DNA from 4 places in the Pectobacterium actinidiae genome. Region 1 is predicted to be linked to each of the others. Evidence: predicted binding sites of a transcription regulator. Region 1 holds the regulator's gene; each other region holds the start of a gene.

Region 1 (7,881 bases):
ACGGTCAGTACCGGGCGTTCGCGCGCAGTATCCGCCACCGCAATCCCACGATATTTTACCCGGGTTGCATCCGATAACGGTTCAGGTTCCTGATGAATCGGATGCTCTGGGCTGGCAACATAAACGTTATTCATCGTGTACAGCTTACGGGTGTTCATTTCGGAAGAGGCACGAAAATGCATGTCCGGCGCAATCACGATATCGGCTCGCCCTTGTTCAAGGCGCTCCCACGCCCCCGCCAGCACTTCCGTCAGAATCGATACCTGCGTATTGGCTTTGAGCGCCAGTTTATCGATTAATGGGAAAATCCGCTGAGTCGGAATCAGGGCTTCCGTCACAATCGTCAGGTGCGTTTCCCAGCCGCGAGCCAGCGCTTCTGCATCCGTAGTGAGTTTATCCGCCGCTTCCAGCAGGATACGTCCGCGTTCCAGCAGCATCCGTCCGACATTCGTGAATTTAGTACGATGGCCGGAACGATCGAACAGCACCACATCTAACTCTTCTTCCAGTTTCTGCATGGTATAGCTCAGTGCCGAAGGCACCCTACCCAGCTCGTCTGCCGCAGCGGCAAAGCTGCCACGGCGATCGATCGCATCCATCACCCTCAACGCTTCAAGCGTCAATGCTCGTTCTTTCGCCATCTTCGTACTCATTCAGGAATTTTGAACATACCCACCAGATTAACTAGCTAACAATCCAACGTCCACACAATTACTATCGGTTTAATAAATAATTCTCTGGGGGATAAAAATTATGATCACACGAAGAGCAGCGGGGCAATGCGGCCAGGCCGACTATGGCTGGTTACAGGCTCGCTATACCTTTTCTTTTGGTCACTATTTTGACCCACAGCTGCTGGGCTACGCTTCTCTGCGCGTGCTCAATCAGGAAGTATTGGCACCGGGGGCCTCATTCCAGCCGCGAACCTACCCACGGGTTGATATTCTGAACATTATTCTTCAGGGCGAAGCGGAATACCGCGACAGCAACGGTTGCCACATTCAGGCTAAAACCGGAGATGTGCTGTTGCTCGCCACTCAGCCAAACGTCAGCTATAGCGAACATAATACCAGCGCCAATAAGCCGCTGACGCGGCTGCAATTATGGCTGAATGCCTGCCAGACCCGAGAGAACAGCCCGTTGCAGCGTATGGGGTTAAATTCATCAAACCACACTCTGCTTGCTTCACCGGAAGGTGAACACAACAGCCTGCAACTGCGACAGCAGGTTTGGATCCATCATGTCGATCTCCAGCAGAATGAGCAAAGCACGATCGCGCTACAGGGGAATCAGGCGTATCTCCAGCTAATCCACGGTTCAATGGCGGTGAAAGGCAGCCAGAACAGTGAAACACTACACTGCGGCGACGGTGCTTTTATTAAGGACGAAACGGTGTTGACGCTACAGGCAGAGTCGCCTTTGCGGGCACTGCTCATCGATCTGGTTGTGTAGCACTTCTGTCCGCTGTTTTTGTAGGGAGTTGTATTCGCAGGAAAACGCCGCCAGTTCGGCGTTTTTATTCAGTCGTGGTAAGATATCCGTCTTGTTCCTCAATGCGTCAGGGTGATATGACAATGGATTCAACCAAACAGGACAAACTTCTTGCCCAGGCTGAACAGATTTGTCAGCAGCGCGCTGTGCGTCTAACACCACAGCGGTTAGAGGTTTTACGCCTTATGGCACAGCAGTCTGGTGCTATTAGCGCTTATGACCTGCTGGATTTGCTGCGCGTTTCCGAGCCTCAGGCGAAACCGCCGACCGTCTATCGCGCGCTGGATTTTCTGCTGGAACAAGGCTTCATTCATCGAGTCGAATCAAACAACAGCTACGTGCTGTGTCACCATATCGAAGACCACAGCCATACATCTGCCCTTTTCATCTGCGATCGCTGCGGGCAGGTTACCGAGCGCCAAACCGAGGGTGTGGAAGAAACATTACGCAACCTGGCACAGCAGTCGGGGTTTACACTGCGCCACAGCGTTGTGGAAGCACACGGGTTATGTGGAGGCTGTCAGGAAGTCGCATCATGCAAGCAGCCGGATCATTGCGATCACGACCATACGGTTCCCATTAAAAAACGATAGCCCTAAGGGCTATCGTCTCTTTCAGCAAAGAAGCATCACGTTCGCTACCAGTGATATTTGTGATGCTCTTCCCAGTGTTTCACTTCTTTCTCTGCCGCTTCTTTTTCGTATCCGTAACGCTCCTGGATTCTCCCCACAAGCTGGTCACGTTTACCTTCGATGACCGTCAGATCGTCATCCGTTAATTTGCCCCATTGCTCTTTCGCTTTACCTTTAAACTGTTTCCAGTTACCGCTGGCTTGGTCTTTATTCATAAGAATCTCCGTACCTTAGGTGAATTGCGCATGAAAAAACCGTAACTACCGACTTATGCGTCAGTTTCAGATAAATAGGTTTATTCAGTAAGCAGCATCATAACTATGTGAAACATGACGGTACTCTTCGCCACTGTCTGCCTTGATTACCGGAGCTATCTACATGTGATAGCTAATGCTCAATCGGCAAACGATCAATCAAGATAAAAATGCTTACCTTGATAAAAATTATAGTCGAATATTTCACTTAAGATAAAAAAACAGGAATCTGTAACTGGATAGGGCATTAATAAAGGGAAATAACCACAAAAAGCAGTGATAAAACAGAGAGTAATGGAGATCGTAGAAAACGCGCACGAAATGTAACTAAATATATACGATGAGCAGATTAACACGCTAAAAGATTAACGCAAAACATGATGCACTGACCCGAACAGACGAGCAGTGCATCTCTGCGAATGGTTAGCTCCAGTCGCTGTTACGAATCACGCCAACGGCTAAACCTTCTATCGAAAAGCTTTGCTGACGCAGGTCGACAACAATCGGGGCAAACTCTTCATTTTCAGCGAGGAGGTGCACCATATTGCCTTGCTTTTTCAAGCGCTTCACCGTCACTTCATCGTCAATACGCGCGACGACAATCTGACCGTTACGCACATCTTCTGTTTTATGCACGGCCAGTAAATCGCCATCCATAATACCAATATTTTTCATCGACATACCGCTCACCCGCAGCAAGAAATCAGCGCTGGGTTTGAACATCGCAGGGTCAACCTGATAGTGACATTCGATATGTTCCTGCGCCAGCAGCGGTTCACCTGCGGCCACGCGACCAACCAGAGGAATACCCGTCTCTTCTTCCATCAGCAGACGAATACCACGAGAAGCGCCCGATACAATTTCAATCACACCTTTACGCGCCAGCGCTTTCAGATGTTCTTCAGCCGCATTGGGAGAGCGAAACCCCAGTTGTTGAGCAATTTCCGCGCGCGTTGGCGGCATTCCGGTTTGCGCAATATGATCGCGGATCAGGTCATAAACCTGCTGCTGCCTTGCTGTTAGTACTTTCATTCCGCCCCCTGGTTGTTTATACAGTCTTGCTGTGAGTATATACAGGTAAGGCACAATTGGGAATGAAGATATCGGCAAAGCCCCTGACTTTTACTCATTTATGCGCGCCGTCAGGCAAAATGTTGCCAGAGGATACTGCCCCACACGACAGCGGCTAACAAGATGGCAACAAAGACAGCAGCCGAACCGATATCTTTCGCCCGACCGGATAATTCATGATGCTCAAGTCCAATGCGATCGACCACCGCTTCAATGGCGCTGTTAGCCAACTCAAACAGCATAATCAATACCACAGACCCGATCAGCAGCAGTTTTTCGACCAGCGTAACCGGCAGCAAACACGCAACAATGACGCCGACAAGGGTCAGAATTGTCTCCTGACGAAACGCCGCCTCATGCTGCCACGCCTGCTTCAGTCCCTTAAAGGAATAACCGGTCGCCTTAATAATCCGGGTCATCCCCGTTGCTTTATTCATTTATCCTCCGCTATTTATGCAAAATAGTTCGCATTTTAACGCGCTCGTGTTGTCTCATCACCACAGATCTCCGGCGCAGTTTCTGGTATCCTTGCGGCGCATTGCTAACAAGAGGCTCCACGTTGTTATGTCAGGTTGGCGTAAAATTTACTATAAATTATTGAATCTCCCACTGAAATTGCTGGTGAAAAGCAAAGTCATTCCCGCAGATCCCGTGGTCGAGTTGGGGTTAGATCCCTCACGTCCTATACTCTATGTTCTGCCTTATAACTCTCAGGCGGATCTCTTGACGCTACGTGCGAAATGCCTGGCATTGGGGCTACCCGATCCTTCGGTATCGTTCGAATTCAATGGCGTCGAACTTCCTAGCCACGTCTTTATTAATGACGGGCCGCGTGTCTTCCGCTATTACGTTCCCAAGCAGAAATCCGTCAAGCTGTTCCACGACTATCTGGACTTGCATCGTGCCAATCCAGACTTAGACGTACAGATGGTGCCAGTTTCCGTGATGTTTGGGCGTTCTCCGGGTCGGGAAGGCCACTCTCAGGCCGCACCACACCTCCGGTTGCTCAACGGTATCGAGAAATTCTTCGCCGTCCTGTGGCTAGGCCGCGACAGTTTTGTCCGCTTCTCCAGTCCGGTGTCGCTGCGCTATATGGCGACCGAGCACGGCACTGACAAAACCATAGCCCACAAACTGGCGCGTGTCGCACGTATGCATTTCTCCCGCCAGCGTTTGGCGGCAGTTGGACCGCGCTTGCCGGTGCGTCAGGAGCTGTTCAACAAGCTGCTGGATTCCAAAGCGATCAAGAAAGCCGTAGACGATGAGGCGCGCAGTAAGAAGATTTCTTATGAGAAAGCGCAGCAGAATGCGATTGCGCTGATGGAAGAAATCGCCGCCGATTTCTCCTACGAGGCCGTGCGTCTGTCGGATCGCGTATTAAGCTGGACGTGGAACCGCCTTTATCAGGGGATTAACGTCCACAACGCCGAGCGTGTTCGCCAACTGGCACAGGATGGCCACGGTATTGTCTATGTGCCCTGCCACCGCAGCCACATGGATTACCTGCTGCTGTCCTACGTCCTGTACCATCAGGGTTTAGTGCCGCCACACATCGCCGCAGGCATCAACCTTAATTTCTGGCCAGCAGGACCGATCTTCCGCCGTCTTGGCGCATTCTTTATTCGCCGTACCTTCAAAGGCAACAAGCTGTATTCCACGATTTTCCGTGAATATCTGGGTGAGCTGTTTGCTCGCGGTTATTCGGTTGAATACTTCATGGAAGGCGGACGTTCACGCACGGGCCGTCTGTTAGAGCCGAAAACCGGTACGCTGGCGATGACCATTCAGGCCATGCTCAGAGGCGGTACGCGCCCTATCACGCTGGTACCGATTTATGTCGGCTACGAACATGTGATGGAAGTCGGCACCTATGCAAAAGAGCTGCGCGGTGCGGCGAAGGAGAAAGAAGGTTTTATGCAGATGGTGCGCGGTTTGCGCAAACTGCGTAATTTAGGTCAGGGTTATGTGAACTTCGGTGAACCACTCCCTCTGACAACCTATCTTAATCAGCATGTTCCGCAATGGCGTGATGCGATCGATCCCATCGAGGCACAGCGTCCAAGCTGGCTCACGCCGACGGTGCAAGATATCTCTATGGATATCATGGTGCGCATCAATAATTCCGCGGCAGCAAACGCGATGAACCTGTGCTCTACGGCCTTGTTAGCCTCGCGCCAGCGCTCACTGACGCGCGAACAAATGCACGAACAGCTGGATTGCTATCTACAGTTGCTGCGTCAGGTTCCTTATCATAAAGATATTACGGCACCGAAGAAGACAGCGGATGAACTGCTGGAACACGCGCTGGGCATGAACAAGTTTGAAGTCGAGAAGGATAGCATTGGCGATATCATCATTCTGCCACGCGAACAGGCAGTACTGATGACGTACTATCGCAATAATATCCAGCACCTGTTGGTCTTGCCGTCACTGCTTGCCAGCATCGTCATCCATCATCGTCGGATTACGCTTGACGACGTCGTGCGACAAATCACGTTGATCTATCCGCTGCTGCAAGCTGAGCTATTCCTGCACTATTCCAAAGAGCAGTTGCCGGACGTACTGGAAACGTTGGCTAACGAACTGATTCGACAAGAGCTACTGTGCAGTCGTGACGGTCAGTTAGCTATCAATCCGCCACGCATCCGTACACTGCAACTGCTGTCAGCAGGCGTGCGTGAAACGCTGCAACGCTATGCGATCACGTTGTCCTTGCTGTGCGCGAACCCAGCAATCAACCGTGGAACGCTGGAGAAGGAAAGCCGGAACATGGCACAGCGCCTGTCCGTTCTGCACGGAATAAATGCGCCGGAATTCTTTGATAAAGCGGTGTTCTCAACGCTGGTCGCAACCTTACGTACTGAAGGATATATCACCGACAGTGCGGAAACGGCGCAAGGCGATATCGTGGCAATCTACAATATCCTCGGCGATCTGATCACCCCGGAAGTTCGGTTAACGATCGAAAGCGCCAGCTCATCTGCTGACATGGAAGCCAACAATCAGTTGGGGATCGACAGTCAGATAGAAACCAATAATCCGGCAGTAGAAAACGCGGAAGAAACAAAGCAGGCGTAGTCGGACAGGAATCACGGGGAAATGGCGGATAACACGCCGCCATCAAACTGTAGATGTGTTTGGTATGACAAACATTTCAACGCCTTTCACCATAAAAAAAGCAGCGAGAAATCGCTGCTTTTTTTATCTCTGATAATTCGCTCTATAAGCCAAACAGCACGCCAATAAATATTGCCATACCCGCATATTTATTATTATGGAATGCCTTAAAACAGGCATCGCGCTCGCGCTCGGAAGTCAGCACTTGCTGATAAACGAACATTCCCGCAGCCACCAATAGCGAAATATAGTACGGCATTCCTAATCCGGTAATGATACCCAAAACCAGTAGCAGCGCCAGCATACCAAACTGCAATAACCCGATGATAAGATTGTCAAAACGACCAAATAGTATCGCCGTGGATTTCACGCCGATCTTAAGGTCATCATCACGATCCACCATCGCATATTGGGTATCGTAGGCGACCGTCCAGCAAATATACGCTAAAAACATCATCCAGCAGCTCGCTGGCAGGCTTTCACTCACCGCCGCATAAGCCATCGGAATTGACCAGCCAAACGCCGCGCCCAGCACAAACTGAGGAAGATGGCTGACCCGTTTCATAAACGGATAGACCCATGCCAGAACTAGCCCCGCAACGGACAGCCAGATCGTCATCTTATTCAGCGTCAGCACCAGACCAAACGCCAGCAAGACCAGCATGACAAACAGCACTTTGGCCGCTCGCTCGCTCACCTCACCGCTGGGTAAGGGGCGAGAAGCGGTACGTTTTACATGACCGTCAAAATGACGATCGGCATAATCATTGATGACGCAGCCAGCCGCACGCATTAAGAAAACGCCAGCGACAAAGACAAACAGCGTCCACGGAGCAGGCGCTCCCCCGCCCGCCAGCCACAGCGCCCATAGCGTTGGCCACAGCAGCAACAGAGAACCTATCGGTTTATCAATCCGCATCAAGCGACAATAAGCCAGCCATTTCCCTGCTGTAACACTTCTTTCCAAGGATTTATCTCCTCAAATTACCTGCCAACCTTCATCACCGGGTGAAATAAATCGGTGATTCCGGTAAGAAAAGCTCAGTCAACAATAACGGATGACCTGAAAGACACAGGCGAGAACGCCGCGCCCATAGGCCTTCGCAGCATCCGGTATGAATGTAGTCACGCGTCAGCGATTTTTGCTCAAATAGATAACGGCCTAACGGCTGCGTGCCTATTTTTGTCAGGGCTGAATCGGTGCCGTCGAGCGTTTGTTGTGGAACAAGGGTACGGCCGAACAGCCAGGGGCGATCGTCACCATACAACACCACTTCACGCAGCCAGTAACGCTCACTATATGGCAACTGTTCGCA
Region 2 (7,881 bases), 450 kb from region 1:
TTCAGTTTGCCAAAGCAGTTAGTCTGGCGCTGTGGCCAATGCAACTGATAGAGATCGATATAGTCGGTGTTCAGGCGTTGCAGGCTGGCATCCAGTGCGGCACGGATGTTTTTTCTGTCCAACGCCTGCTGTGGCCGAATGCTGTGATCGTTTCCGCGCACAGGGCCAGAGACTTTACTGGCCACAATCAGTTTTTCACGTCCGCCACGGGATTTCAGCCAGGAACCGATATAGCTCTCGGTTAGCCCCTGTGTTTCCGGACGCGGAGGAACGGCGTACATTTCTGCTGTGTCAATCAGGTTAACACCTGCGGCAATGGCGTGATCTAACTGGGCATGAGCGTCTGCTTCGCTGTTCTGTTCGCCAAAGGTCATCGTACCAAGACCCAGCACGCTCACTTCTAAAGAACTATGGGGAATACGGTGATATTGCATTGCCAGCTTCCTTATGTCTGAAAATAGCAGGCGCATTTCCCGTCATTTCCGCATGATTTGCTGCGATTCCAATGAGTTTGGGAAAACACACCTGAATTCGACTATAAACGAAGCCGTGGCGAGTGGGGAAGTCTCTTCTGTTGCCCTGCGGCAGGATTTTGCCGGAGAGCGTGGCTCGATGGAGGAAATATCGGGCGGAAACTGTGGCTAACGCTGCACGATCTGGGAGACTTGATCGCTGTTGATTTGTTTCTGATTACCTTGCTCATCGGTATAGCTGAGCAGTCCGGTATCTTTATCCAGTACGGGTTTTCCCTGCGTCAGGAGCATTTGCCCCTCTTTTGTCGCCATCACGTAGTCACTGGAACAGCCTGCCAGAGTGAATAATAACGCCAGTGTGATTGCCATTTTAATCCGTACTTTCATCATATTAACCCGTTCATAAATGCCAAAACCTAAAGTGAGTCTAGCAAATGGTTGCGGGGAATAACGTAGGAATAATGGAAAAAATGTGTTTGGAGGGAATTAATATTGTGTAATCAGGCGGCGGGTCGCCGCCTGATTAGGGCGCCTTTATCGTGAACGCTTGTTATACGGCGATCAGTGCGCTGTTTTTTCTTTTTTACTGCGCAGCAGGTTCAACGCCTCGACGGACATCGAGAAGAACATGGCGAAGTAGATGTAGCCTTTCGGTACGTGAACGTCGAAGCTTTCCAAAATCAGGGTGAACCCGACCAGGATCAGGAACGACAAGGCCAGCATTTTGACTGATGGATGGCGTTCGACAAACTCGCCGATAGGGCGCGCAGAGAACATCATCACGAGAACGGCGATAATGACCGCTGCCATCATAATAAACAGGTGATCAGACAGGCCGACGGCGGTGATAACCGAATCCAGACTGAAGATGATATCCAGCATCATGATCTGCACAATCGCGCCAAAGAAAGAGTACACCTTGGAAGTATGATCTTCTGAACCGCCTTCGACGGTCTCGTGAATTTCCATACTCGACTTCCAGATCAGGAAGAGCCCCCCGAAGAACAGGATCAGGTCACGTGTGGAAATTTCATTACCTGCGACGGTAAACAGTGGGTCAGTCAGACGCATAACCCAGGCAATAGAAGCGAGCAGCCCCAAACGCATTAACATCGCACCCATCAGCCCGATGCGGCGAGCTTTGTTTTGTTGGGCTTTAGGCAGTTTGGCGACAACCAGAGACAGGAAGATAATGTTATCGATACCAAGAACGATTTCCAGAATAGTCAGCGTTCCCAATGCTAACCATGCGTTCGGATCAACAATCCAATCAAACATTATATCAATACACCTTAAACGAAACGTAAACGATATTATACTCTGCCAGCTTGGGGCGTAGGCAAGCGAAAGTATGACGTCATAGAGATATAACTGTCATGCTTCACATTGCTGCCGTGTGCTGGCGTCCCTTTTGCTCTGGGTCGGCGTCAGGCTTTTCCCAGATCGCTTCCCTTGTCACACGATTGTTGCGTAATAGCGCGCGACATATAAAGCTAGTGTACGATGAAGCGGGGCGCTGATGAAGCATAGCGCTAATAGAACATCACGCTAATGAAATTCACCTGCTGAGCTGCATAAAGTGGCGAGCCAATAGCGGCGCGGTAAAGGTTTTTTTCAGGTAGAACCCGCGCGGTAAGGTCAGAATTGGTTGGCCAAATTCGCCAATCGCCTCGGTTAATGCCCGGCTATTTGCCGCTTTGGGGCGTAGTTGCAGCACTTCTCCATGTCGGGCGGTTATACTTTCTACCCGGCCAAGCACGATCAAATCCATCAACTCTTCCCAATCGCAGCGCAGCTGTTCCTCTTCCTCTTCATTGGGGCTCCAGATCAGCGGCGTGCCAATACGGCGTTCCCCCAGCGGAATGTGCCGCGATCCTTCCACCGGAATCCACAGCACCCGAGCGAGCTTGTGTCGTACGTGACTGCTTTCCCACGTTACGCCGCTGTTGCCTGTCAACGGTGCGACACAGACGAAGGTGGTTTCCAGCGGTTTGCCCTGTTCATCAATAGGAATGGTTTTTAGCTCGACGCCGATGTCGGGGAAATCTTGCTCGGGTTTGCTGCCTGCGCTTGCGCCCAGAAAACGCTCCAGCAAGATACCAATCCAGCCTTTATCACGTTTTAGGTTGGCTGGGAGGGGCAGGCGGGCGATATCCGCTAATTCCGCGAGATTATAACCCGCGAGGGATTGCGCGCGCTCCAGCAACGTGTGCTCGCTTGGCGGCGCAGTCGTGTGAACTGTGGGTGAATTCATAGCGTATAGCCCGATATTTTTCCGCTCAAAAAAAACACAATAGGTGGAGAATACCAATGTACAACCTGGAAGACTGTGGAGAAAAACAATAATAGCATGATTCGTAGCGCTTTTTTTTAGTGTGATGACGATCACCTAACGCTGTTTTGCAAACTGTGCACGTATAGCCACCGACAATAAACAGGATCTTACACTAGGTTATCCACAGATTTCTTGGATAACCCACATAAATATGAATTACTGGTTCGATTTACAGCCTTGACGCCCGGCCTTTTTGCTGTTTTCGTCTATTTATTGCCTGAGTTTGAGGCATTCCCTGTGGATAAAATCGGCATAGTGCGATCTTTCGCCAATCTTATGATGTATGCCATTTGAACAAAAAGTAGGGGTTCGCCATTTCAAGTGAAATGGTTTGTAATTTACTGAATAAAAATAACTATTTTTTAATTCATAGTAATATTTTTTCTTCATGAAAAATGAGTTTTACTCACTTCTTCATGGGTTCTGCACAAAGATGTCCACAGAAAAAGTGAATAAATTGCGGATTCTGGTCTTCACATGTTTATAACTTTGATCTTATCTGTGGGTTATCTTACTTTTATTCGTATCACATGCTTTCTAAGCAGTGGTTTACCGCCTGACGGGAGTGTGAAACAATCAGGTCATCTTTGCATTGATGTTTATCGAGGTAGTCCGGTGATCGATGATGATGGCTACCGCCCAAACGTTGGTATTGTAATTTGTAATCGGCAGGGGCAGGTGATGTGGGCCCGGCGCTATGGTCAGCACTCCTGGCAGTTTCCGCAGGGGGGGATTAACCCCGGTGAAAGTGCTGAGCAGGCGATGTACCGCGAACTGTTTGAAGAAGTCGGGTTAAGAAAAAAGGATGTGCGCGTATTGGCATCTACCCGTAACTGGTTACGCTATAAATTACCAAAGCGTTTGGTGCGTTGGGATACAAAACCGGTCTGTATCGGCCAAAAGCAGAAATGGTTTTTGCTCCAGTTGATGTGTAATGAGTCGGATATCAATATGCAGAGCAGCGGCACGCCAGAATTTGATGGCTGGCGCTGGGTGAGTTACTGGTATCCGGTACGTCAGGTCGTCTCTTTTAAGCGAGATGTGTATCGTCGCGTGATGAAGGAATTTATCAACCCGGTGATACTGCTTCAGGAGAGTGTTGCGGCTCGGGCGGTGACCCCGTCCGGTCCTCGGCGAAAAAGAGGGTAATTCAGGCACATTATGCTCACGCGCTTGCGAGAAATTGTCGAAAACGTTGCGGCAACGGCCCGACTTAGTGATGCGCTGGACATTCTGGTCAATGAGACCTGTCAGGCTATGGACACGGAAGTCTGTTCCATTTATCTGGCCGATCACGATCGTCAATGCTATTACCTGATGGCAACGCGTGGCTTGAAAAAGCCGCGTGGGCGTACGGTCACGCTGGCGTTTGGGCAAGGCATTGTCGGGTTGGTCGGTCAACGTGCTGAGCCCATCAATCTGGCCGATGCGCGTGCGCATCCCAGCTTCAAATATATCCCCGCGGTGAAAGAGCAACATTTCCGCTCTTTCCTTGGCGTTCCTATCATCCACCGTCGCCATCTGCTGGGCGTTCTGGTGGTGCAGCAGCGTGAACATCGTCAGTTTGATAAAAACGAAGAATCGTTCATGGTGACGCTGGCCACGCAGATGGCCGCGATTCTTTCCCTTTCGCAGATCAAAACGCTCTTCGGTCAATACCGCCAGACGCGCGTTAAGGCGCTGGTGGCTGCACCCGGTGTGGCGATTGCTCCCGGCTGGCAGGATTGTACTCAGCCTTCTCTGGAACAGGTTTTCCCCGCATCGAGTCTGGACAGCGAGCGTGAGCGCTCCCGTTTAACGCAGGCATTGGAAGATGCCACGGCGGAATTCCGTCGCTTCAGCAAGCGGTTTAACGCCAGCGCGCAGAAAGAGAGTGCGGCGATTTTCGATTTGTATTCACACTTGCTGAATGATGCGCGGCTTAAGCGAGAACTCTTTCAGGAAGTGGATGCGGGCAATGCCGCCGAGTGGGCTGTGAAGCTGGTAATCGAGCGTTTTGCCGCGCAGTTCACCAATTTGCAGGACACTTATTTACGTGAGCGTGCGGGCGATCTGCGTGCGTTGGGGCAACGACTGCTGTTTCACCTCGACGATAATGCGCAAATTATGGGGCAGTGGCCTGAGCGCTTTATTCTCGTGGCGGACGAATTAACGGCCACGCTGCTGGCAGAACTACCGCCGGAGCGGTTGGCGGGTGTTGTCGTGTATGACGGTGCCGCCAATTCGCATGCGGCGATTCTGGTGCGTGCGATGGGCATTCCGACGCTGGTGGGCGCGGACATTCAGCCTGATATGCTGCATCAGCGCCTGCTGATCATTGACGGCTATCGCGGTGAGCTGCTGGTCGATCCTGAACCCGTTCTGGTTCAGGAATACCAGCGCCTATTAACGGAAGAAAATGAGCTGACCCGCCTGGCCGAAGGCGAAATGGAGCAGCCTGCCGTGCTGAAAAGCGGCGAGCGCATTCAGGTTATGCTGAATGCGGGGCTAAGTGCTGAACACGAAAAACGCTTTATCAATCAGGTCGATGGCGTGGGGCTATACCGCACGGAAATACCTTTTATGCTGCAAAACGGTTTTCCGTCCGAAGATGAGCAGATGGCGCAATATCAAGGTATGTTAGCGCTTTATCCTACGCGCCCCGTGATGCTACGCACGCTGGATATTGGCGCGGATAAGCCGCTGCCTTATCTGCCTATCAGCGAAGAGAACCCGTGTCTTGGCTGGCGCGGCATTCGTATTACGCTCGATCAGCCTGAAATCTTTCTGATTCAGGTGCGCGCCATGCTGCGTGCCAACGCACACATTGGCAATCTCAACATCCTGCTGCCGATGATCAGCAGTCTGGATGAAATCAGTGAAGCGCGTCGCCTTATCGATCAGGCGGCGGGCGAAGTGGAAGAGTTACTGGGCTTCCCGCAGCCCAAGCCGCGCATTGGGATCATGATTGAAGTCCCGTCGATGCTGTTCCTGATCCCCCATCTGGCTTCTCGCATCGATTTTGTTTCGGTTGGCACCAACGATCTGACGCAGTATCTGCTGGCGGTAGATCGTAACAACGCTCACGTGGCATCGCTGTATGACAGCCTACATCCTTCCATGTTGCAGGCGTTGAATGTGATCGCCGTCGAGTGCGAACGACATAATATTCCGCTTTCCGTGTGCGGTGAAATGGCGGGAGAAGCGCTCGGCGCACTGTTGTTGACCGGACTAGGTTATCGCTCGTTCAGTATGAACGGGCGCAGCGTTGCGCGAATTAAATATCTGCTGCGCCAAATTACGCTGGCTGAATCGCAGTCGTTGGTGCAGCAATTGCTGAATGCAAAGAGCGCGACGGAAGTCCGACAGTGGGCGGCGATATTCATGGAAGAGCGCGGATTGGGCGGTTTGATTCGCGGCGGGCGTTAAGCGTTAGCGTAGCCAACGCCCAGGCAACTTGAAGTATGACGAGTATAAATGTTTTACAGAACTTTTCCCCTGCGTCAGCAACGAGTGCGGGTGCGTATGCTATGATTCGCCACCGCGGTTCGCAGGAACGGATTCGTTCTCCTGCCTTTTGCCTATCAATGACGATCCCGAAAGCAGGGATAACACAATAAAATATGTGGTGAATGATGACGACAAGCTATCTGGCGTTTCCTCAGTTTGATCCAGTGATTTTCTCAATTGGCCCGCTGGCGCTGCACTGGTATGGGCTGATGTATCTGGTGGGTTTTATATTTGCCATGTGGCTGGCGGTGCGTCGGGCGAACAAACCGGGTAGTGGCTGGACCAAAGATGAAGTCGAAAACCTGTTGTATATGGGGTTCCTTGGGGTCTTTGTTGGCGGGCGTCTGGGCTATGTTCTGTTTTATGCCTTCCCGTCATTTCTTGAAAACCCGCTCTACCTGTTCAAAGTCTGGGATGGCGGCATGTCGTTCCACGGCGGCTTAATGGGCGTGATCTGTGTCATGTTGTGGTTTGCTCATCGTACCAAACGTCATTTCTTCCAGGTCGCTGATTTTATTGCTCCTTTGATTCCTTTCGGGCTTGGTGCTGGCCGGTTGGGCAACTTCATCAACGGTGAATTGTGGGGACGCGTAACGACGGATACGCCGTGGGCGATGCTGTTTCCAGGCTCGCGTGGCGAAGATATGATGTTGGCCGTCAGCAATCCTCAGTGGCAGGCTATTTTCAATCAGTATGGCATGTTGCCGCGTCATCCTTCCCAGCTGTATCAAATGATGCTGGAAGGTGTGGCACTGTTTATCATTCTGAATCTCTTTATCCGTAAATCTCGGCCGATGGGTAGCGTCTCAGGGCTTTTCTTGATCGGTTACGGTTCGTTCCGAATTATTACCGAATTCTTCCGCCAGCCGGATGCGCAACTGGGGCTGTTCGGCGACCTTTTCAGCATGGGGCAAATCCTGTCATTGCCGATGGTGATCGCTGGTATTCTGATGATGGTTTGGGCCTATCGCCGTCAGCCTGCACAGCAATAATCCGCTGTCCTTCTTTAATTTTTGTGGTGAGGTAGTATGAAACAGTATCTGGATCTGATGAAGAAAGTGCTTGAAGAAGGCACGTCGAAAGCCGACCGCACCGGCACGGGCACGCGTTCTATTTTCGGCCATCAGATGCGTTTCAACTTGCAGGACGGGTTTCCGCTGGTTACCACCAAAAAATGCCACCTGCGTTCGATTATCCATGAACTGCTCTGGTTCCTGAACGGCGATACCAATGTTGCTTATCTGCATGAAAACAAAGTCAGTATTTGGGATGAATGGGCGGATGAGAACGGTAATTTGGGGCCGGTTTACGGTAAACAGTGGCGTTCATGGGGAGCCGCAGACGGTCGTGAGATTGACCAGTTGAAGAATGTTCTGACCCAGTTGAGACAGGATCCAGATTCTCGCCGTATTATCGTGTCTGCCTGGAATGTGGGTGAACTGGACAAAATGGCGCTGGCACCGTGCCACGCATTTTTCCAGTTCTACGTGGCAGATGGCAAACTCTCTTGCCAGCTTTATCAGCGCTCGTGCGATATCTTCCTCGGCCTGCCGTTCAACATTGCCAGCTATGCGCTGCTGGTAC
Region 3 (7,881 bases), 3.4 Mb from region 1:
ACTCCATGCCGTTGAGCTGCCGATCCTGCTCATCGCCATGTTCAAATACATTACCTCACAGTTCGACAAACGCCTTTCGGCCACGCTCTATCTGGTTGGATTTCAGTTTGTTACTTCATTTTGCGCTGCGATTCTTTCCCCGATTGTGGGATATGGCTATGACGCATTGGGCTTTGCTGACACCTATATGATACTGGCGGTTGCCGTCTTCATTCTGACACTGGTGTCTGGCGTATTGCTTCGCGCGGAGAATGATGAATCCGCTTCTCAAAATATGAATACAGCACCACGGTGAAATGATGAAATCACGTTTATTAAAGGCAGAATCTGCACGGGACACGTTATTGGCGCAGTGCGGTAATACGTTTTATCCACATTACCATTTAGCTCCGCCAGCGGGGTGGATGAACGACCCCAATGGATTGATCTATTTCAATGGCCTCTACCACGCTTTCTATCAACATCATCCCATGAGTGAAGATTGGGGACCGATGCATTGGGGGCACGCGACAAGCCCGGATATGGTGCATTGGCAGCACGAACCTATCGCATTGGCACCTGGAGATGAATATGACCTGGATGGTTGCTTCTCTGGTAGCGCGGTAGATGATGGGGACGTGCTATCGCTGATTTACACCGGGCATGTCTGGTTATCAGGAGAAGGAGACGATAGTGCGATCCGTGAAGTGCAATGTTTGGCGATCAGCCATGATGGCATCCATTTTGAAAAACGGGGCGTTATTCTGACGCCGCCAGCAGGCATTATGCATTTTCGCGATCCGAAAGTCTGGCATGAGGACGGTTGCTGGTGGATGGTTGTGGGCGCGCGTGACAAGAATGATACGGGGCAAGTGTTACTGTATCGCGGCGTGTCGTTGTCGGAATGGCGTTTTGAACGGGTACTGGCCCATGCCGACGCACAAGAAGGGTATATGTGGGAGTGCCCGGACTTTTTTCCATTAGGTGAACACCGCTACCTCATGTTTTCTCCTCAGGGAATGAAAGCAGAAGGCTATGCCTATCGCAATCGCTTTCAAAGTGGCGTCTTGCGAGGACACTGGCAGCCTGAAACCGTGTTTAAACGGATGGGGGCCTTCGAAGAACTGGATCATGGGCACGATTTTTATGCGCCACAGTCGTTTTTAACGGCGGACGGCAGACGTGTCATTTTAGGGTGGATGGACATGTGGGAGTCGCCGATGCCGTCCAAACAGGAAGGGTGGGCCGGATCGTTTACCTTGCCGCGTGAACTCATTGAATGTCACGGAAAGCTATATCAGCGGCCGGTTCGTGAACTGGACAGTTTGCGTCAGCAGCAGCAACATATTGAGCCAGCGACAGTAACGGATGCCTACCTCATTGCGCCCTGTGCAGACGCGGTTGAACTGGAAATCTGTTGGGACACGGCACGTAGTCAGGCAGAGCACTATGGCGTCAGGTTAGGGGAGGGGCTGCAACTGTATGTGGATAATCAGGCTAAGCGGCTGGTGTTATGGCGTCGCTATCTACATGAAGGAATAGATGGCTATCGGAGCATTGCGTTACCGCAGTGTGAACAGGTAAAAATTCGGGTGTTTATCGATTGTTCTTCGGTGGAAGTATTCGTGAACGATGGAGAAGCCTGTATGACGAGCCGGATTTATCCGCAGCCGGAGCAGCGTGCATTGACGCTTTATTCCAGTCAAGGGGAAGCGGTTATGCTTGGTGGCTCGCTTTGGCATCTGGAATAGCCTTCTACTTCTATTGCAACCGATCGTCTATTAAGAGGGGCAGTGCGGTTATGCGCGAAGACTCGGTGATTGGGCTAACCATGCGTCTTCGCCAAACGTCAAAGCGAGTCTTACGATAGCCATATTATGTGGATGAACGGATCAAGAGAGGGCAAGGGAGCTGCTGACAACCCATGTTCTCACGATTTTCAATAATGTGAAGCGTTGCCTGACGACCAATCTCATCGTGAGGCAACTGAATGGTCGAAAGAGGTGGGAGGAACAAATTTCCCATGCCCACCTGATTATCAAACCCCAATACCGCGACCTGTTCAGGAATTGCGATCCCGCGTGCGAGTAAGACCTGATAAGCAATAAAGGCGATCCGGTCATTACCGCAGATGAGGACATCAAAATCAGGATGATTATCGGGTAATTTGGTCGCCAATAAATCAGCCAAATCGGTGTAGTGCTCGTCCCCCAGCATCATATGGTGTTGGGAAGCGTCTGATAAGGCACGCCCCGCGCGTTGCCAGGCATGTTCAAATCCTTCACGCCGATCGCGGCTTGCCGCTTCTGTGTCAGGGAGCCAAAAGCAGAGCGGTTTTTGGTAACCACGATCAATAAGATAGCGTGTTGCCTGATACTGGGCGTCAAAATTGTTGGGGATGTAGGCGGGAAGCGATGTATCGTCTGACTGACAGTTCGCTAAAATAACATTTTCCCCTTTAAGCACATCTGGCAATGTGACATGGCGTAGCCCCATGGTGGTATAGATAATGCCGTCTGGCCGCTGTGCTAAAAGCTGCCGTACCGCCCGCTCGCTGTCTTGTTCTGAAAAGATATTAATAAGAAAGCTATTCCAGCCTTTTTCCCGAGCGGTTTGTTCTATTGCCAATAAAATTTCGACGGAGAAAGGTGTCGTCGCGGTATCTCGCGCCAGAATCGCAATCGTCGATGCGCTGTTGCGCTGGGTGCGTATTTTTCGTGCGGAATGATCGGGAATATAGTTAAGCGCTTGTACCGCCTGCATAACGCGTTTTCTGGTTTCGGGGCGAACGGTATCGGGATGGTTGATGACGCGTGAAACCGTCATCATTGATACCCCCGCTAACTGCGCAACATCCTTAAGGGAAACCATACTTTTTCCATTATGCGAAGATGATGACTAATTTACCATACATGGGCGATAAAGTGGGGCTCCAATTGTCAGGGATAACCACAGAAAGAGCCAGATCTCCAGCAATGTGGCGAGTTGATCATCGACGACCCAATCTATTTCGAATAAGGCTGGTGAAGGCGTTTGATTCACCAGCCGCCCGCGGACAGTTGCCTCGGTTACCAGCGAGTAGACTGCATATCGATCACAAAGCGGTACTTAACCTCACCGTTGAGCATTCGGGCAAAGGCATTCTCGATATCCTCGCCACAGATCATTTCAATATCGGCGGTGATATTGTGCTCACCGCAGAAATCCAGCATCTCCTGCGTTTCCTGAATGCTGCCAATCGATGAACCACTGATACTTAAACGTCGGAAGACCATGGGCGTAATATTCGGCGCGTCGTGTGGTTGGTCTGGAATGCCTACCAGTACCAGACGACCATTGGTTTTTAGCGTTGCCAGATAAGGATCCAAATTGTGCGGTGCCGCCACGCAGTCAATAATCATATCCAGCGAGGTCTGGCACGCGGCCATTTGCGCGGCATCGCTCGATACCACCACGTGTTTTGCCCCCAAACGACGGGCATCCTCTCCCTTCTGTGGCGACGTAGTAAACAGTGTCACATCCGCCCCCATCGCACTGGCCAGCTTCACGGCCATATGCCCTAATCCGCCCAACCCTACTACACCAATACGATCGCCTGCTTTGACGTTGAAATGGCGTAGCGGCGACCACACCGTCACGCCCGCACACAGCAGCGGTGCGACGCCCGCAAGTGGCAGGCTTGGCGGTACAGAAACCACGAAATGTTGATCGACAATCACGCTCTGCGCATAGCCGCCCCAAGTACTGTCGCCAGTATATTTATCCAAGCCGTTGTAGGTCGCCGTAAATCCCGCTTCACAGTATTGCTCTTCGTGTTGCTGACAGAAATGACACTCACGGCAAGAGTCGACCATCACACCCACACCGACAATATCACCCAATTTAAAGTGGGTGACCTCGTCTCCAGCTTCTACGACACGCCCGACTATTTCGTGCCCAGGCACCAGTGGATATCGGCTGACCGCCCATTCGTTACGTGCCATGTGTAGGTCGGAGTGGCACACGCCGCAGTAGAGGATCTCTATTTTGACATCTTGTTTTTGCAGCGGGCGTAGCGAGACCTGACCAGACGTTAACGGTTTTGTCGCGTCATATGCGACGAATGCATTGATTTTCATCGTTCCTCAGAAATGAACTGGTTTTAGTTAACCCAAGGCGGCAGACTATAGTTAACACGGTTCAATATTGATAGTAGTCACCATTTGGTGACCATAAACAGAGAGGGAATGCATGCCAGCCTGGATTGACGGTAAACTCTTTTTTTATGCGGATTCACCGCCGCGCCGCCTGATGGATCTTTTTTCTGTTAAATGGAGCACGATGGTGCTGCACGCGCTTTATCACTGGCCAGATGAACGCGCACGGACTGGCGAATTACAGCGTAGCTTGCAGGGGATTTCCAAGAAAATGCTGTTTCAGACGCTGAAAGAGCTGGAGCAGCGCGGGCTGATTGCTCGACATGTGTATGACGTGATCCCCCCCAAGGTTGATTATCGCCTGACACCACTTGGCAGAACCTTTGCTGAACCTATTGAGCTGATGTACCAGTGGGGGCTGGAAAATCAGTCCGCACTGGATGAAATGGAAGCCTATTATCGAACCATGACCGACCAGTAACGGTTTCATAAGAACAGTGTTGAGAGACGTATTGATGCAGGTTGAACTTCAAGGGAGCGGGGTTCGCGACAAGGATGTCGGCATGTCATCAAGCCATGCCGTTCAAAAATCGATATCCATACCGCAGAGCATGAAAAACCCCGCCGGAGCAGGGTTTATAATTTTTAGTTAAGAATGCTAAAAAGAGCACACTTAAAACGGAATGTCGTCGTCGAAATCCATTGGCGGTTCGTTGCTCTGTGCAGGCGCGCTGTTCTGAGCTGGGCGCGGCTGAGATTGCGCGCCGCCGCTGAACTGGTTGCCGCCCTGAGGCTGTTGAGGTTGACCCCAGCCACCTTGTTGCTGACCGCCACCTGCGTTACCGCCTGCTGGTGCGCCGCCACCCTGGCGTCCACCTAACATCTGCATCGTGCCGCCGACGTTAACAACCACTTCGGTGGTGTAACGCTCTACGCCAGACTGATCGGCCCATTTACGGGTTTGCAGTGCGCCTTCGATGTAAACCTGAGAGCCTTTGCGCAGGTATTCGCCCGCGACTTCTGCCAGTTTGCCGAACAGCACCACGCGGTGCCATTCGGTCTTCTCTTTCTGCTCACCGGTTTGCTTGTCACGCCAGCTTTCCGACGTAGCCAGCGTGATGTTGGCAACTGCACCACCATTCGGCATATAGCGGACTTCCGGGTCTTGACCCAGATTCCCGACAAGAATCACTTTATTAACGCCTCTGCTGGCCATGCTCGTCTCCTGATGAATCAATTTATGTAAGTCTAAACGATCAATTTTATCATGATACACATTTGTATCATACCTGCGAAATGGCTTCAGAAATGAAAGTAAGATTTGCAGCGTTTGCAAAGTAAACGGGTTTAATACTGGATATCCATTCAGTTTTTTTTGTGCCATAATTGCTCGTTTCGTACCGGTTCTCTCCGTTCGAGAGGCGATGACAAACCGTTTTTATTCCGGGAAGTGTGTGAATGGATAAGATCGAAGTTCGTGGTGCTCGTACCCATAATCTCAAGAATATCAATCTGATAATCCCTCGTGACAAGTTGATCGTCATCACCGGTCTGTCTGGTTCGGGTAAGTCATCGCTGGCGTTTGACACGCTGTATGCCGAAGGGCAGCGGCGCTATGTGGAATCACTCTCCGCCTACGCCCGTCAGTTTTTGTCGCTGATGGAAAAACCGGATGTCGATCATATAGAAGGGCTATCGCCCGCCATCTCTATCGAACAGAAATCCACCTCGCACAACCCGCGTTCTACGGTCGGGACGATTACCGAAATTCATGACTACCTGCGTTTGCTGTTTGCACGCGTGGGTGAACCGCGTTGCCCAGAGCACGATGTGCCGCTGGATGCGCAAACGGTCAGCCAAATGGTGGACAACGTGCTGGCACAGCCGGAAGGCAAACGCCTGATGCTGCTGGCACCGATTGTGAAAGATCGCAAAGGCGAACACAGTAAGACGCTGGAAAACCTGGCTTCACAGGGCTATATCCGCGCCCGTATTGACGGCGAAGTCTGCGATCTGTCCGATCCACCGAAGCTGGAATTACAGAAAAAGCACACCATTGAAGTCGTCGTTGATCGGTTTAAAGTGCGCGAGGATTTGGCGCAGCGGCTGGCAGAGTCGTTTGAAACCGCGCTGGATCTGTCTGGTGGTAGCGTGGTGGTGGCGGATATGGACGATCCGACGCAGCCTGAACTGCTGTTCTCCGCGAACTTTGCCTGTCCGGTGTGTGGCTACAGTATGCACGAACTGGAACCGCGTATGTTCTCGTTCAATAACCCGGCGGGCGCCTGCCCAAGCTGTGATGGTCTGGGCGTGCAGCAGTTCTTCGATCCGTCCCGTGTGGTGCAAAATGCCGAGCTGTCGCTGGCTGGCGGCGCAATTCGAGGCTGGGATCGCCGCAACTTCTACTATTTTCAGATGCTGCGCTCACTGGCGGAGCACTACAAATTTGACGTCGATGCGCCGTTTGACAGCCTGAGCGCAGCGGTTCAGAAAGTGATCCTGTACGGCTCCGGTAAAGAGAACGTCGAATTCAAATACATCAACGACCGCGGCGACACCTCGGTACGTCGCCATCCGTTTGAAGGCGTACTGCACAACATGGAGCGCCGCTATAAAGAAACGGAATCCACGGCGGTGCGCGAAGAGCTGGCGAAATTCATCAGTAACCGTTCCTGCGCCAGCTGCGGCGGAACGCGCCTGCGCGAAGAAGCGCGTAACGTATTCGTTCAACAGACGACGCTGCCGCAGATTTCCGATATGAGCATCGGCCATGCGATGACGTTCTTCCAGAATATGAAGCTCAGCGGGCAACGCGCCCAAATCGCCGAGAAAGTGCTGAAAGAGATTGGCGATCGACTGAAGTTTTTGGTGAATGTCGGGCTGAACTATTTGTCGCTCTCCCGTTCGGCGGAAACGCTGTCCGGCGGCGAAGCGCAGCGTATTCGTCTGGCGAGCCAGATCGGTGCTGGGCTGGTCGGCGTGATGTACGTACTAGATGAGCCGTCCATCGGCCTACATCAGCGCGATAACGAGCGCCTGCTGGAAACCCTGATTCACCTGCGTAATCTGGGCAATACCGTCATTGTGGTGGAACACGATGAAGATGCGATTCGCGCCGCTGACCATGTGATTGATATCGGTCCTGGTGCGGGCGTGCACGGCGGGCAGATTGTCGCAGAAGGAACAATGGAAGAGATCATGGCGGTGCCGGATTCTCTGACGGGGCAGTTCCTCAGCGGCAAACGCAAGATTGAAATTCCGAAGCAGCGTGTGCCAGCGGATCCGACCAAAGTGCTCAAGCTAATTGGCGCGAAGGGCAATAACCTGAAAGACGTCACGCTGACGCTGCCGGTTGGGCTGTTTACCTGCATCACTGGGGTATCGGGATCGGGTAAATCGACCCTTATCAACGATACCTTGTTCCCACTGGCGCAGCGCCAACTGAACGGTGCAACGCTGGCAGAGCCTGCCGCGCACCGCGAGATTCAGGGACTGGAACATTTCGATAAGGTGATCGATATCGATCAAAGCCCGATCGGTCGTACGCCGCGCTCCAACCCCGCAACCTATACCGGCATTTTCACGCCGATTCGTGAACTGTTTGCTGGCGTGCCGGAAGCCCGTACCCGTGGCTACAATCCTGGCCGTTTCAGCTTTAACGTGCGCGGTGGGCGCTGCGAAGCCTGTCAGGGCGACGGCGTGATTAAGGTCGAAATGCACTTCCTGCCGGATGTCTATGTGCCGTGTGACCAGTGCAAAGGCAAGC
Region 4 (7,881 bases), on a different contig from region 1:
ATCGCTCAGGGCATCATCACCGACGGCATGATTGTTAAGGTTAACGCCGCGCTGGATGCTGCTCGTGCGCTGGGTCGTCCGGTTGATATCGCCAGCTGGCGTCATGCTGAGCAGCTACCTGCGCTGTTCAATGGCGTGGCGATTGGCACACGTATTCTGGCGTAAGTCGTTTCTGGGTATGGCATGATGCGATACCAACATGAATTAAATTCTGGGAGTAAGGGTTATGGCTTTGTGGGGCGGTCGGTTTAGTCAGGCAGCAGATCAGCGTTTTAAACAATTTAATGACTCACTGCGGTTTGATTACCGTCTGGCGGAGCAGGACATCGTTGGCTCGATCGGCTGGTCGAAAGCATTGGTGACGGTCAATGTGCTCAGCGAACAGGAACAGCAGCAACTGGAACAGGCGCTGAATGCGCTGCTGGTTGAGGTACAGGCCGATCCTGAGATGATCCTGCAAAGCGATGCAGAAGATATTCACAGCTGGGTTGAGCAACGTCTGATCGAGAAAGTCGGCGATTTAGGTAAAAAGCTGCATACCGGCCGTAGCCGTAACGATCAGGTCGCGACCGATCTGAAACTGTGGTGCAAGGCGCAGATTGCCGAGTTGCTGCTGTCGGTGCGCCAGCTGCGTCAGACGTTGGTCACGACGGCGGAAGCGAATCAAGATGCGGTGATGCCGGGCTACACCCACCTGCAGCGCGCACAGCCGGTGACGTTTGCTCACTGGTGTCTGGCCTACCACGAGATGCTGGCGCGTGATGAAAGCCGTCTGGAAGATACGCTGAAGCGTCTGGATGTCAGCCCACTGGGTTGCGGTGCGCTGGCGGGAACGGCTTATCCGATTGACCGTGAGCAACTGGCGGGCTGGCTGGGATTTGCCTCGGCCACGCGTAACAGTCTGGATACGGTTTCCGATCGCGATCATGTACTGGAACTGCTGTCCGATGCGTCGATCGGCATGATCCACCTGTCGCGTTTTGCCGAAGATCTGATCTTCTTCAACAGCGGTGAGGCGGCGTTCGTTGAGCTGTCTGATCGTGTGACATCCGGTTCTTCCCTGATGCCGCAGAAGAAAAACCCAGATGCGCTGGAGCTGATTCGCGGTAAATGCGGTCGTGTACAGGGCGCGTTGACCGGCATGATGATGACGCTTAAAGGCCTGCCGCTGGCGTATAACAAAGACATGCAGGAAGACAAAGAAGGGCTGTTTGACGCGCTGGATACCTGGCACGATTGCCTGATGATGGCGGGTCTGGTGCTGGAAGGCATTCAGGTTAAGCGTCCGCGCTGTAAAGAAGCGGCCGAGCAAGGCTACGCGAACTCCACCGAGCTGGCAGACTATCTGGTCGCGAAAGGCGTTCCGTTCCGTGAAGCGCACCATATCGTGGGTGAAGCGGTGGTGGAAGCCATTCGTCAGGGCAAAGCGTTGGAAGCGTTGCCGCTGGCCGATCTGCAAAAATTCAGCGCGGTGATTGGCGAGGACGTGTACCCGATTCTGGCGCTGCAATCCTGTCTGGATAAACGTGCTGCACAAGGTGGCGTTTCACCACAGCAGGTCGCTAAAGCGATCAGTGATGCGAAGCAGCGCTTAGCCTAAGAATCTATCCATTAGGCTATTTTATTTGCCAGTTTGAACCTGGGCAGTGCTCGAAATCCTCACGTACTACGTGTACGCTCCGGTTTCTGTGCGCTGTCCGAGTCCAAACTGGCTGCACCAATAACGCCTACTGGAATAGATTTAAGCTGTACCTTCCGTTCCCCCAACGTTACCGATCTGATTTTTCTGCAAATTATCATCTATCCCTGTTCATATGGAATGCGGCTCGCATTTTTCTGCTCAGCGTCTTCCCAACCGGAATTGTTTCTGGACATCCATACAGTATCATTTTACCTTGACCGACAGCGTGAAAGGCCGGCGGAGGCAAAGTGGATATCAGCATATTTTATGGTCTTGGCGGCAGTGCGGTCGGGCTACTCGTCGGGTGGTTGATTGCCAGCCTGATTCATCAGCAGAAGCTGTCGCAGCATGACACCGAACAGCGGTTGCTGGCGCAGACATTGCACCAGACTCAGCAGTCGCTCAGCGAACAACAGCAGGCAAAGCAGCAGGACGAACAAAGGCTGCGGCAAAACGAGCTAGAACTGCGCACGACTCACGCTCAACTCTCTGCCTGCCATGAAAAGCTGCAACAGCTCGGTGAACTCCGTGAGGAGTGCGTGCAGTTAAATCAGGAACTGCGAACGTTGCGTGAAATCAATAGCGCGCAGGAAGCGGAGCTGCGGGAAGTCACCATTCGGTTGGAAGAAACCCGTATAGCGGCGGAAGAGAAGCAGCGGCTGCTGGCAAACAGCGAACAGCGGTTGACGACACAGTTTGAGAATCTGGCGAACCGGATTTTTGAACACAGTGGTCGTAAGGTGGATGAACAAAATAAACAGAGTCTGGATAAGCTGCTGATGCCGCTGCGTGAGCAGCTTGATGGGTTCCGTCGCCAGGTACAAGACAGCTTTGGCGCAGAAGCGCGCGAACGTCATACATTGGCGCATGAAATTCGCAATCTGCAAAAGCTGAACGCACAGATGGCACATGAAGCCATCAACCTGACGAAAGCACTGAAGGGCGACAATAAGACACAGGGCAATTGGGGAGAAGTGGTGTTAAGCCGTGTGCTGGAAGCCTCCGGTCTGCGTGAAGGCTATGAATACCAAACACAGGTTAGCGTGCAGACGGGGGTCAATAGCCGCTTGCAACCGGATGTCATTGTGCGTTTACCGCAGGGCAAAGATGTCGTGATCGATGCCAAAATGTCGCTGGTGGCCTACGAGCGCTATTTCAATAGTGACGATGACGCGGAGTGTAGTGTGGCGCTGAACGAACATTTGCTCTCAGTTCGCAGCCATATTCGGCAGTTGAGCAGCAAAGATTACCAACAGCTTCCGGGTCTGCGTTCGCTAGACTACGTGTTGATGTTTATTCCCGTTGAGCCTGCTTTTTTGGTTGCTATCGATCGCCAGCCCGAATTGATCAACGAGGCGTTAAAGCACAATATTATGCTGGTCAGCCCGACCACGCTGCTGGTGGCATTACGTACCATCAATAATTTATGGCGCTATGAACAGCAGAGCCGCAATGCACAACAGATCGCTGAAAAAGCGTCTCGGCTGTACGATAAACTGCGGCTGTTCGTAGACGATATGGAAGCGCTGGGGCAGAGTCTGGATAAAGCGCAGGGCACTTATCGTCAGGCGATGAATAAACTTTCCTCTGGGCGTGGTAACCTTATTGGCCAGGCTGAGGGGTTCCGTGCGCTGGGGGTCGAAATTAAACGCACGATCAGCCCGTCATTGGCCGAAAAAGCAACGGCCCATGAGCACGCTGAACACGATGAATTACCGGGTTCTGTCGCGCCCGATGCTATTCCTCCTGCCGTAAAAACGGAAGGAGAAGAAGGGGAATCCTCCTTAGCGACCCGTAACCTATCCTAAACAATTCGAGTTGCGTGAAGCCAACGCACAAGCAGCTTGAAGTATGACGGATATAAATGAGTATGGATTTCGTGAGCTTGGCACCAGGCTAGGCGAAATTAGTGCAGTGGGGTTTTTATACGGGTCTGGTACACTCTCATCATAAATGGGTAGACCCGAAATTTGACTGAAATAGTAGGCGGATAAGATGGCAAGTGAGCAGGAGAAAACGGCCGACTTTGGTTTTCGGACTGTCGCCAGGGATGAAAAAGAAGTCATGGTGGCTGAGGTTTTTCATTCTGTCGCAGCAAAGTATGACTTGATGAATGACCTGATGTCCTTTGGTATCCACCGTGTCTGGAAGCGTTTCACTATCGAATGCAGTGGGGTAAGACGTAACCAGCGTGTTCTCGATCTTGCCGGAGGAACTGGGGATTTAACTGCCAAATTCTCCCGTATGGTGGGAGAAGGTGGTGAGGTCATTCTGGCGGACATCAACGCATCAATGCTGAAAGTGGGCCGCGAAAAACTGCGTAACAAAGGCATTATCGACAACATCAACTACGTGCAGGCCAATGCTGAAGCGCTGCCGTTCCCTGATGACTTCTTCGACTGCATTACTATCTCCTTTGGTCTGCGCAACGTGACGGACAAAAACAAAGCGCTGCGCTCAATGTACCGCGTGCTGAAGCCGGGTGGTCGGTTGCTGGTGCTGGAGTTTTCCAAGCCGATCATTAAACAGCTGAGCACCGTTTATGATGCCTATTCATTTCATATCCTGCCGAGGATTGGCGAAGCCGTGGCGAGTGATGCTGGGAGCTACCGCTATCTGGCGGAATCTATCCGCATGCATCCCGATCAGGAAACGCTGAAAGGGATGATGATCGATGCCGGTTTTGACAGTGTTAATTATTTCAACCTCACCGGTGGAATCGTTGCGCTGCATCGTGGGTTCAAATTCTGATTGGAAACGCCAATGCTGATAACGTCTTTTCTGACTGCTACGCTGGAAACCGCGCTGAATCAGCTGCTTTTTCACGATACGGTTGCTTGTGATCGCAGCATGAAGTCTGCCCGTCAGCGCTTACAGGGGAAAACACTTCAGATCGAGTTGGCTGAACTGGATGTGCCTTTGGTGCTGGTGTTTAACGAACAGCGGCTGGACGTTATTAGCCAATGGGGCGAACCTGCTGATTGCTGCCTGAAAACACGTGTTCCGGTTCTGATGAAATTACGCGATCGTCAACAGCTATCGTCACTGATGCGCAGCGGCGAGCTGGTGATAGAGGGCGATATTCAAGTCGTTCAGCAGTTCATCGTGCTGTTTGATCTGGCGGAGTTCGATCCGGCGGAGTGGTTGTCCCCCTATCTGGGCGATATTGTTGCTCAGGGTCTTACCCAAACGGCACAGAAAACCCTGAGTTTCCTGAGACGGTCATTACATCAGCAGCAACATTTCCTGTCCGAGACGTTAACGGAAGAGTGGCGGCTAGCTCCGGGAAAACTGGAAAATGCCTGGTTCCATGAGGAAATTGTTGCGCTGGATAAATCCGCCGATACGTTGTCCGAACGGCTGGCGAAGCTGGAGGCTTTACGATGACGCCCAGTGAATTACGCCGTCTTTATAGCATTGTGCGTGTGCTGTTGGACTATGGTCTGGACGAGCTTATTCCTAAAATGCGACTGACGCTTCCGCTGCGTGCGGGTCGTCGTCTGCTGTTCTGGTTGCCCAATCGTCACCGCGACATGCCTTTAGGGGAGCGCCTGCGTTTGGCGCTTCAGGAGCTGGGGCCGGTGTGGATTAAGTTCGGACAAATGATGTCTACACGCCGCGATCTGTTTCCACCAGCCATCGCCGATCAACTGGCGATGTTGCAGGATCAGGTTGAGCCGTTTGATGGCAAGCTGGCGCGTGAGCAAATTGAGCTGTCGATGGGGGGAATCCCTCTGGAAGAGTGGTTTGATGACTTTGATATTAAACCGCTGGCCTCTGCCTCGATTGCACAGGTGCATACCGCATGCCTGAAAAGTACGGGAAAAGAGATCGTTATCAAGGTCATCCGCCCGGATATTTTGCCTGTCATCAAAGCGGATATGCGCCTGATGAAACGTCTGGCGGGTTGGTTGCCTCACCTGTTGCCGGATGGTCGCCGTCTGCGTCCGCGCGAAGTGGTGCTGGAATATGAAAAAACGCTGCTTGATGAGCTGAATTTGCTGCGAGAAGCGGCAAACGCTATCCAACTGCGGCGTAATTTTGAGAACAGCCCGATGCTGTATGTGCCGGAAGTTTATTCGGATTATTGCAGCGAAAGCATGTTAGTGATGGAGCGAATCTACGGTATTCCTGTTTCTGATGTTGACGCGCTGACGGCCAATGGCACGGATATGAAGTTACTGGCAGAACGCGGCGTTCAGGTTTTCTTCACGCAGGTGTTCCGTGATAGTTTCTTCCATGCAGATATGCATCCCGGCAATATCTTTATCAGCCACGAGCACCCGGAAGATCCGCAATACATCGGTATTGATTGCGGTATCGTCGGTTCGTTGAACAAAGAAGATAAACGCTATCTGGCTGAGAATTTTATTGCCTTCTTCAACCGTGATTATCGCAAAGTTGCCGAACTGCATGTGGATTCGGGCTGGGTGCCTCCAGACACCAATGTTGCAGATTTTGAGTTTGCTATACGTACGGTCTGTGAGCCGATCTTCGAGAAGCCGTTGGCGGAAATTTCGTTCGGCCATGTATTATTGAATTTGTTTAATACGGCGCGTCGCTTCAATATGGAAGTACAGCCTCAACTGGTATTGCTGCAAAAAACGCTGCTGTATGTCGAAGGCGTGGGTAGGCAGCTTTATCCGCAGCTCGACCTGTGGAAAACCGCTAAGCCGTTTCTGGAAAACTGGCTGAAACAGCAGGTCGGTTTGCCTGCGGTTTTCCGTGCGCTTAAAGAAAAGGCACCGTTCTGGGCTGAAAAATTACCGGAAGTGCCTGAATTATTTTATGACGGGCTACGCCAGCATAAGATGTTAAAACAAAGCGTCGATCAACTGGCCTATGAGTTGAAGGCGCAGCAGTCTCGTCAAGGACAGTCACGATATCTTTTGGGTATTGGCGCAACGCTGCTAATCAGTGGTACGTTGTTACTCATCAGCCGTGTTGAAGCCGATATGGCTCCCTCGGGGTTGATGGCAGCAGGAATTGTTGCCTGGATTATCGGCTGGCGTCGAACTCGTTGAAGCAGATCATGATGCACGTCAGAATTACCCGATATAATAACGAGAATTCTGTCGTTCCCCTTTTTGAAAAGAGGTAAATGTTATGGGTGGTATTAGTCTCTGGAACCTGTTGATTATCGCAGTCATCGTCATCTTACTGTTCGGAACCAACAAGCTGAGAACGCTGGGTTCGGATCTGGGAGCATCCATCAAAGGCTTTAAGAAAGCGATGGGTGACGATCAGCCGTCTACTAGTGCAGACAAAACGCAGCCAGATGCGGATTTCTCTACCAAGTCTATCGCTGACAATCAGTCAGACGTCAAGCCGGGCGAAACGAAGAGCCAGCATAAAGAGCAGGTGTAATCTGTGTTCGATATCGGTTTTGGTGAACTGCTATTGGTGATGGTTCTCGGCCTGATTGTCCTCGGACCGGAGCGGTTGCCTGTGGCAGTCAGAACGGTTGCAAGTTGGATCAGGACGCTGCGTTCGCTGGCGTCTACGGTTCAGAATGAGCTGTCGCAGGAGCTGAAACTCCAGGAGTTTCAGGAAAGTCTGAAGAAAGTCGAAAAAGCCAGTTTGCAGAATCTGTCGCCAGAGTTGAAAGCCTCAATGGATGAACTCAAAGAGGCGGCAGAAGCGATGAAACGTGGCTATACCGAGCCATCGTCACCGCAAAATTCAGATGATCACCAAAAGTCAGATGATCATAGTGCGGCGGCGGAATCACAACGCAACACCCCGTTAAACGATCCTGAAGCGGCCTACGATGGGGTGATCGAAGCGGAAACCGCAGTACGTCCAGCAGACAGACAGCAGAAGCCTGAAAACGGTGCTGCTGCACATCACCATGATGGTCGCAATGCCACAAGTGATGACGCTGTCGGTAATGATAATGTCAAACCTGAGCAGTCCCAGTCTTCTACTGTTTCTGCCCGCCAACCGAGCGATAGTCGTTAGTTTATGGCCGATGAAGATACTCAACCGCTAATTAGCCACCTGATTGAGCTACGCAAGCGGCTACTGAACAGTATTCTCTGTGTACTAGCGGTATTTATTGTGCTGGTGTTCTTTGCCAATGATATTTACCAAGTGGTTTCTGCACCGCTCATCAAGCAGTTGCCTGTGGGTGCCAGCATGATCGCGACCGATGTCGCCTCGCCTTTCTTTACACCGATAAAGCTGACGATGATTGTCTC

What was found. Region 1 encodes LexA, which represses DNA repair genes until DNA is damaged. Its sites were predicted from a motif close to TNCTGTATGTACATACAGNA; they were not measured.
Region 2: the regulator LexA is predicted to act here: its motif matches at 2,966-2,985, upstream of mutH (DNA mismatch repair endonuclease MutH).
Region 3: the regulator LexA is predicted to act here: its motif matches at 5,467-5,486, upstream of uvrA (excinuclease ABC subunit UvrA).
Region 4: the regulator LexA is predicted to act here: its motif matches at 1,866-1,885, upstream of rmuC (DNA recombination protein RmuC).

What each region holds. Positions count from the first base shown of each region.
Region 1 covers NZ_JRMH01000001.1:383,379-391,259, reverse strand. The annotation lists gene KKH3_RS01625 (LysR family transcriptional regulator) at 1-641, opposite strand, end outside; gene KKH3_RS01620 (pirin family protein) at 754-1,452, shown strand; gene zur (zinc uptake transcriptional repressor Zur) at 1,575-2,084, shown strand; gene KKH3_RS01610 (CsbD family protein) at 2,129-2,338, opposite strand; gene lexA (transcriptional repressor LexA) at 2,801-3,409, opposite strand; gene KKH3_RS01600 (diacylglycerol kinase) at 3,520-3,885, opposite strand; gene plsB (glycerol-3-phosphate 1-O-acyltransferase PlsB) at 4,013-6,526, shown strand; gene ubiA (4-hydroxybenzoate octaprenyltransferase) at 6,669-7,532, opposite strand; gene ubiC (chorismate lyase) at 7,567-7,881, opposite strand, start outside.
Region 2 covers NZ_JRMH01000001.1:836,190-844,070, forward strand. The annotation lists gene KKH3_RS03500 (NADP(H)-dependent aldo-keto reductase) at 1-434, opposite strand, end outside; gene KKH3_RS03505 (YgdI/YgdR family lipoprotein) at 642-860, opposite strand; gene KKH3_RS03510 (TerC family protein) at 1,035-1,751, opposite strand; gene mutH (DNA mismatch repair endonuclease MutH) at 2,032-2,727, opposite strand; gene rppH (RNA pyrophosphohydrolase) at 3,424-3,957, shown strand; gene ptsP (phosphoenolpyruvate--protein phosphotransferase) at 3,970-6,216, shown strand; gene lgt (prolipoprotein diacylglyceryl transferase) at 6,423-7,289, shown strand; gene thyA (thymidylate synthase) at 7,326-7,881, shown strand, end outside.
Region 3 covers NZ_JRMH01000001.1:3,752,372-3,760,252, reverse strand. The annotation lists gene KKH3_RS16205 (MFS transporter) at 1-295, shown strand, start outside; gene KKH3_RS16200 (glycoside hydrolase family 32 protein) at 297-1,730, shown strand; gene KKH3_RS16195 (LacI family DNA-binding transcriptional regulator) at 1,855-2,850, opposite strand; gene KKH3_RS16190 (NAD(P)-dependent alcohol dehydrogenase) at 3,048-4,097, opposite strand; gene KKH3_RS16185 (winged helix-turn-helix transcriptional regulator) at 4,210-4,596, shown strand; gene ssb1 (single-stranded DNA-binding protein SSB1) at 4,789-5,331, opposite strand; gene uvrA (excinuclease ABC subunit UvrA) at 5,574-7,881, shown strand, end outside.
Region 4 covers NZ_JRMH01000002.1:786,008-793,888, forward strand. The annotation lists gene argB (acetylglutamate kinase) at 1-165, shown strand, start outside; gene argH (argininosuccinate lyase) at 227-1,600, shown strand; gene rmuC (DNA recombination protein RmuC) at 1,930-3,489, shown strand; gene ubiE (bifunctional demethylmenaquinone methyltransferase/2-methoxy-6-polyprenyl-1,4-benzoquinol methylase UbiE) at 3,677-4,432, shown strand; gene ubiJ (ubiquinone biosynthesis protein UbiJ) at 4,445-5,068, shown strand; gene ubiB (ubiquinone biosynthesis regulatory protein kinase UbiB) at 5,065-6,705, shown strand; gene tatA (Sec-independent protein translocase subunit TatA) at 6,788-7,048, shown strand; gene tatB (Sec-independent protein translocase protein TatB) at 7,052-7,642, shown strand; gene tatC (Sec-independent protein translocase subunit TatC) at 7,646-7,881, shown strand, end outside.